2 regions of the Veillonella atypica genome follow, and region 2 is predicted to be linked to the other one. Evidence: riboswitches for the same ligand, from Rfam matches in the RefSeq annotation. Region 2 holds a riboswitch; the other holds the start of a gene.

Region 1 (3,590 bases), on a different contig from region 2:
AGAATGGCAATCATCGGCGCAAATACAGAGCCGATGAGGTATAGGAAGTCTGTAATATCGTCCATCGGATATAGGATGGCAGCGATTGTACCAACGATAGTAACTACAACGGCTATGCCTTTACTAGAAGCACTCTTGTAGATAGTCGTACTAGATACGCCTGCAGAGTAAGCGTCCATAAAGGTTGTAGTTACGGTAGAGAAAATAATAACGATGAGGCCCGCAAGGCCAAGTCCTGCATTCATCATGATAGTAATGATGGAGTCGCCGCCGCCAAAGATAGCGGCACTAAGACCTAAGGTGTACATAACGATACTTGTTACAGTGTAGACTGTAGCACTTGTAAGTGATGCGGAGAAAGGTTTTTTACTTTCACGGGTATAATCACTGATGAGAGGTAGCCAAGATAGTGGCATGGCGATAGATAATTCAAGGGCAGCGATGAAACTCATGTTACCGCTAGTTAGAATGACACCTTCACTAGGCCACTGCGATATCATGTGAGCACCCATGTAAAGGGTGAGGCCTAACAATAGAACGGATACGATAGCTTGAATATAGCCCGTATTGTGAAGGCCGATGAAAAGCCACAAGATGACAAGTGCTCCGATAGCTATTGTCCAAATGATAGGGGATAGAGGTGCTAGTTCTTGTAAGGCTAGCATAGCATCGTAGATCATGATGCTAGTCCAGCCGATAAGTTGAAGCATATTTAAAAAGGCAAAGCCTTTAGCCCCTAGTGGGCCAAAGCTGAAGGCAGTAGTATTCATACTGCCTTGCCGTAAACGTCCACCGATAAGGCCAGCCCCAAAGAGCAGTATGCCGCCGATGATATGTCCTAAGATGATGGCATATAGACCTTGGGTGAGTCCTAAGGGGGCTAGATAGGTTCCTGTCATAATTTCCGCTATAGATAGAGCGGCACCAAACCATATCATGGCGAACTGTGGTTGTGTAATGTATGTGTCTTTCATACGTCCTCCTTGCCAGGAAGTCATAGAAAAAGCCGAGTTCATAGGAACTCGGCTATTAATCCTCTATGTTCCCTACGTTGGCATTATCCAAATCAGGTTATGGGTTAAAGCATTAGCTTACTCTCAGCCCACTCATGTGAGCACCCCGTTATGGCTTCATTATAGGCTGTTAAGAGAACCCCGTCAATTATTTTCTTGCATAGATTGTATAATGATGTTATAACTAGAGTATAAAAATATATTGCCACTAGGGGTGCTTATGCTGAGATTGACCATTCAAAACCCTAGACCTGATCCAGATAATACTGGCGTAGGGAAGTGGAGTGCAACATAATACTAAACTATTACGAGACCATTCCATTGGGAGTGGTCTCATTTTATATGTTTGGAGGTATTATGAAATTACATACTGCATTAACAATTGCTGGTACTGATCCTAGCGGTGGTGCTGGTATTATGGCTGATTTAAAATCCTTTCAAAGTCGTCACGTATACGGCATGGCCGTGGTTACATCCGTGGTAGCTCAAAATACAACGGGTGTTCACCACGTAGAACATCTATCCTTAGAGAGTATAGAAAAACAGTTACACGATGTGTACTCAGATATTATGCCCCAAGCCGTTAAGACTGGTATGATTGCCTTACCGGAAATGATGGATCTCATTTATCCTTATGTAAGCAAGGATATTTCGTACGTAATGGACCCCGTTATGATTGCTACTAGCGGTGACCGACTCGTATCAGATGAGGCTGTACATCTCTTAAAATCTAAACTCATTCCTACCGCTACAGTTATCACACCTAATCGCAGTGAGGCTGAGGTCTTAGCGGACATGTCTATTAATTGTGAAAGTGACATAACAACGGCGGCTAATCGAATTTTACATGACTTAGGGCCCCAAGTGGTCATCATTAAAGGTGGCCATATTGGCGAAGATGCAACAGATTATGCTTTCACAAGAGATGGTCACGTTCGTACGTGGACGAGTCCTAAATACGATACGGTGCATACTCATGGTACGGGCTGTACCTTCTCAGCGGTTATTACAGCGGAGCTTGCTAAAGGCCGTGATGTAATGGATGCCATCGGTATTGCCAAGGACTATATTGCTCTTGCTATTAAGTACAATCCAGCGTTAGGCAATGGGTGTGGCCCAGTTAACCACATGGCCTATGGTTTATTGGCGAATGGAACTGAAACGATGGATGAGCTCTTGAAAAAAGATGAGAGGAGATGATGCTATGAACCCATATATACATAATCAAATTAGGCCTGAATTCAATATATTATACACATTGAGGAAGAAAAATCCTCTTGTGATTTGTATTACCAATGATGTGGTACGAACCTTTACTGCTAATGGACTACTAGCTATTGGGGCATCGCCTATCATGAGCGAATGTAGTGAAGATTTAAAGGATCTTATTGTGTATGCATCAGCACTGCTCATCAATATTGGGACACTTACACCTGAGAAGGTTGGTTACTATAAAGAGGCTATTAAACTAGCGAAGGAATATGATGTACCAATTATTCTTGATCCTGTGGGCTGTCATGCAGGAGCTTACCGATTGTCGGTGGTCTTAGATTTGATTAAGACTGGTTCTATTTCGTTATTACGAGGCAATCAAAGCGAAGTTAAGGCTGTTTATGATGCACTGAGTTCTGATAATAAGGATGAAAACTCTCCGTTAGGTAAGGGTGTTGATGGGGCGCAGGTAGCGGATAGTGCCATTATCGCATATCGTTTAGCGCGTCTTATTAACTGTCCTGTAGTAGCAACGGGCGAAGAGGATTATGTATCTGATGGAACTCGAGTCTTTGCAGTGCCTCATGGTCATTCGATTATGACTGCTGTAACGGGAACAGGCTGTCTCTTGGGGGCCGTATTAGCAGCCTTTTTTGGAATTTATGATTCCTTTAAGTATAGCCTGTCTACAGGTGAATTTCTTGCCTATGCATTGGCGTACTATGGTTTAGCTGGTGAAAGTGCTGTTAAGGTAAGTGGAATAAAACCAGGTAGCTTTAGCATAGCCTTTATGGATGCTTTGTATACGCTAGATGATGAGGTGCTTGTATCTGAAAATCGTGTGCAGTCTGTAGTTGTACCAGATCAATTACAGGTGTATTTCGTGTGTGGTACACAAGATACAGCGCTTAACAAAAAACGGTTGCTCGAAATCGTAGAAGATGCTTGTCGTGGTGGTATAACCTGCTTTCAGTTTAGAGAGAAGGGCGATGGTACATTAGAAGGTCAACAGAAGTTAGAACTAGCACAACAGTTACAATATATCTGTGCCAAGTATCATGTGCTCTATATTATCAATGATGATGTAGAGCTAGCGGTCGCTGTTAATGCGGATGGTATTCACGTAGGGCAAGACGATATGTGCTTAGAAGATGTGCGTAATATCGTAGGTCATAAGGTAGTGGGGATATCCATCCATTCCATAGAGGAACTCCATAAGACAGATGTACTGTATGCTGATTGTGTAGGCGTAGGTCCTATGTATACAACTAGTAGCAAGCCTGATGCGCAAGAACCATGCGGCCCGGAACGTATAGCTGAACTACAGGCACAAGGATTAAACTTACCATGCGTTGGAATTGGTGG
Region 2 (3,590 bases):
CGTTTCAAAGAAGGGATAAATGTATAATACTTTCATTATGTAGTGAAAAAGGAGATTTAAATGGCAAATTTACCTAACTGCCCTAAGTGCGGCGATGAGTACACATACGAAGATGGTCATATGTTTATCTGCCCTATGTGTGGCAATGAATGGACAGCGGCTGACGCACAAGCTGCAGCTGAAGCAGGTATCATTCGCGATGCTAACGGCAATGAACTAGCTGATGGCGATACCGTTGTTGTTGTAAAAGACCTCAAAGTAAAAGGCGCTGGCGTATTGAAACAAGGTACGCGTGTTAAAAACATTCGCCTCATTTCTGATGCGAGCGACGGACACGATATCGATTGTAAAATCGATGGTTTTGGTGCGATGGCATTGAAATCTGAAATGGTTAAGAAAATCTAATCATGGAATCCCTACTGATAGAACGTCGGTAGGGATTTTTTCGTGGTATAATCAAGGTATAATGTGTTACGTAAATTTGTATAATTTTGAGGAGCAATTATGATATCTCAGGAGGAATTAAAGGCGTGTACGTATAATTTATTAAAGGAACGAGGCGTTACCGTTCAGGACATTGCAGATATTGTGATGATGATTCAACAACCATATATTCCTGATTTGACGATGGATGAGTGCGTAGAGAGTGTACAGGCCGTACTTGAAAAACGAGAAACACAAAATGCCATCATTACGGGCATAGAATTGGATAGATTGGCGGAGCAGAAGAAATTATCTGAGCCATTACAAAGTATCATGACTCGTGATGAAGCGTTGTTTGGCATTGATGAAATCCTCGCTTTATCCATTGTGAATTTATACGGATCTATTGGATTTACGAACTATGGTTATATTGATAAGGTAAAACCGGGCATTGTTAAAAATCTAGATAGTCAAGTTGATAGTCACTGCAATACGTTTCTTGATGATTTAGTTGGTGCCGTGGCGGCCGCTGCAGCAGGTCGCATTGCCCATAATACGCCGAATCGGGTGCACCATGTCGTTGTGGAGGGATAGAACATGAACGTTTTAGTCGTAATTGATATGCAACATGATTTTGTGGATGGCTCTCTTGGTTCTCCAGAGGCTCAGGCCATCGTGGATACTGTACGTCAAAAAATTGCATCCTTTGATGGACCAGTTATTTTTACACGAGATACTCACGATACTAATTATCTTGAAAGCCAAGAAGGTCAGCATTTGCCAGTTGTGCATTGTGTGAAAGATACAATTGGTTGGCAAATTATGGAGAGCCTCATTACGGCCGCAGAAAAACGCAATACCATCCATCCGTACTTTATCATTGATAAACCTAATTTTGGATCCTCTGAATTGGTTACGCGCTTGCAAGGTATGAATGCAGCAGAGCCTATTGAAAGCATAACCTTAGTCGGTGTTTGCACAGATGTGTGCGTTGTGTCGAATGCCATATTGTTGAAAGCTGGCTTGCCAGAGGTTCCTATTCATGTAGATCCTAATTGCTGTGCAGGAGTTACTGAGGAAAGCCATGAAGCAGCATTATTAACTATGCGTCAATGTCAGATTGAAGTAGCTAATGATTTGTAATAGAGGTATAGATTGAAATATTAGTTAAATAGTGATATGCTATACACAATTACATAGCAGAGTATGCAAGGGAGCCTATGAGATAGGCTGAGAAAGGGCTGTTAGCACCTGACCTTTGACCTGATCGGGATCATGCCCGCGTAGGAAGCACGCAAAACCATTCAAGGGTATCGATCATATTATATCGATACCCTTTTTCTTGTGTACAAAGCTAAAAGGTTTTATTCAATAGGAGGACATATTATGTTTTACACTCAATTGGAAGCCGCACAAAAAGGCTTTGTTACGGATGCGATGAAAATTGTAGCAGAAAAGGAACGCATGGATGTAGAGCAATTGCGAGCGCTAGTTGCTTTAGGACAAGTTGTTATTCCCTGTAATAAGAATCATACTTGTATCGATCCAGAGGGCATCGGTAAAGCATTGCGCACGAAAATAAATGTGAATCTTGGCACATCCAGAGACGTTACCGATTATGATAGTGAAATAGAAAAGGTAAATTGGGCGATTCAACTTGGTGCTGAATCGATTATGGATTTATCTACTCATGGTGATACACGTATTTTTAGACGAAAATTAACTAGCGAATGTAAAGCCATGATTGGTACTGTACCAGTATATGACAGCGTTATACATCATCAACGGGATTTGGCAGAACTTACTGCTGAGGATTTCTTAGATACTATCCGTCTCCATGCAGAGGATGGGGTGGACTTTGTAACCTTACATTGTGGTATTACGCGTCAAACTATTGAGCAAATTAAAAAGCATAAACGTAGACTCAACATCGTTAGCCGTGGTGGTAGTCTTATCTTTGCATGGATGAGCATGACGGGTAAGGAAAACCCATTCTATGAACATTTTGATGATATTTTAGATATTTGCCGTGAGTATGATGTAACTATTTCTTTGGGTGATGCTTGTCGACCAGGCTGTTTAGCAGATGCTACGGATGTATGTCAAATTGAAGAACTGGTACGACTTGGTGAATTGACTAAACGCGCTCGAGCTAAAGGTGTGCAAGTGATTATTGAAGGCCCAGGTCATGTGCCACTTAACCAAATTCAAGCGAATATGGAAATTGAGGAAACGCTATGTGGCGGAGCTCCGTTTTATGTGTTAGGCCCATTGGTGACAGATATTGCACCTGGCTATGATCATATAACAGCTGCCATTGGTGGTGCTGTGGCGGGCATGCATGGGGCGTCCTTTCTTTGTTATGTAACGCCGGCAGAGCATTTGGCATTGCCTAATGCAGACGATGTGAAAGAAGGTATTATGGCTTTCAAAATAGCAGCCCATGCAGCGGATATAGCACGTGGCATACCAGGTGCCCGTGATAAGGATGATGCGATGGCTGATGCTAGACGCGTACTAGATTGGGAGGCGCAATATGCGTGTGCACTTGATCCTCAACGTGCTCGCAATATTCGTGAAAGCCGAGCTCCAGAGGAGGGGCATAGTGAAACTTGTAGTATGTGTGGTAAATTCTGTGCTGTTCGTAGCATGAATAAGGCTTTGAATAGCGAATATATTGATATTCTGTAATAAATGTTGGTCATATATTGACGTTTATCTATATAGATAGTACAATATGCAAAGAATGATAATTCATATCAATGAAATACCGATGCAGGTGCATCGAATCGCTTTCACAAGAACGATACTAGTTAAGATATCGTTCGTGCCCTAATTAAAAGGAGGACTATTATGAAACCTTTCGAACTCGCACCATTACCATATGCTTATGATTATCTAGAACCTGTTATCGATGCAGAGACGATGAAACTGCATCATGATAAGCATCACCAAGCGTATGTTAATAATTTGAATGCAGCCATCGCTAAATACCCGGATCTTGCCTATGGTTGCGTAGATTGTATTCTCGGCGATATTGCCAATGTGCCAGAGGATATCCGTCAAGCGGTTATCAACAATGGTGGGGGTCATAAAAACCACACCATGTTTTGGGATATCATGACAAAACCTGATACATCTAAATTGCAAGGCCCTTTGAAGGATGC

The links. A riboswitch is a leader RNA that binds a small molecule or an ion and turns the genes downstream of it on or off. The one in region 2 is predicted to bind thiamine pyrophosphate.
Region 1: it holds a riboswitch for thiamine pyrophosphate, as region 2 does, so the genes downstream of both, thiD (bifunctional hydroxymethylpyrimidine kinase/phosphomethylpyrimidine kinase) here and thiC (phosphomethylpyrimidine synthase ThiC) in region 2, are expected to answer to the same signal.

The regions. Positions count from the first base shown of each region.
Region 1 is NZ_JAPVXV010000003.1:123,432-127,021, reverse strand. It holds gene cytX (putative hydroxymethylpyrimidine transporter CytX) at 1-974, opposite strand, end outside; TPP riboswitch at 1,027-1,132, opposite strand; TPP riboswitch at 1,214-1,308, shown strand; gene thiD (bifunctional hydroxymethylpyrimidine kinase/phosphomethylpyrimidine kinase) at 1,371-2,213, shown strand; gene thiM (hydroxyethylthiazole kinase) at 2,218-3,590, shown strand, end outside.
Region 2 is NZ_JAPVXV010000002.1:63,839-67,428, reverse strand. It holds gene O3598_RS02990 (zinc ribbon domain-containing protein YjdM) at 61-405, shown strand; gene O3598_RS02985 (phosphatidylglycerophosphatase A family protein) at 505-1,017, shown strand; gene O3598_RS02980 (cysteine hydrolase family protein) at 1,021-1,566, shown strand; TPP riboswitch at 1,624-1,730, shown strand; gene thiC (phosphomethylpyrimidine synthase ThiC) at 1,810-3,114, shown strand; gene O3598_RS02970 (superoxide dismutase) at 3,277-3,590, shown strand, end outside.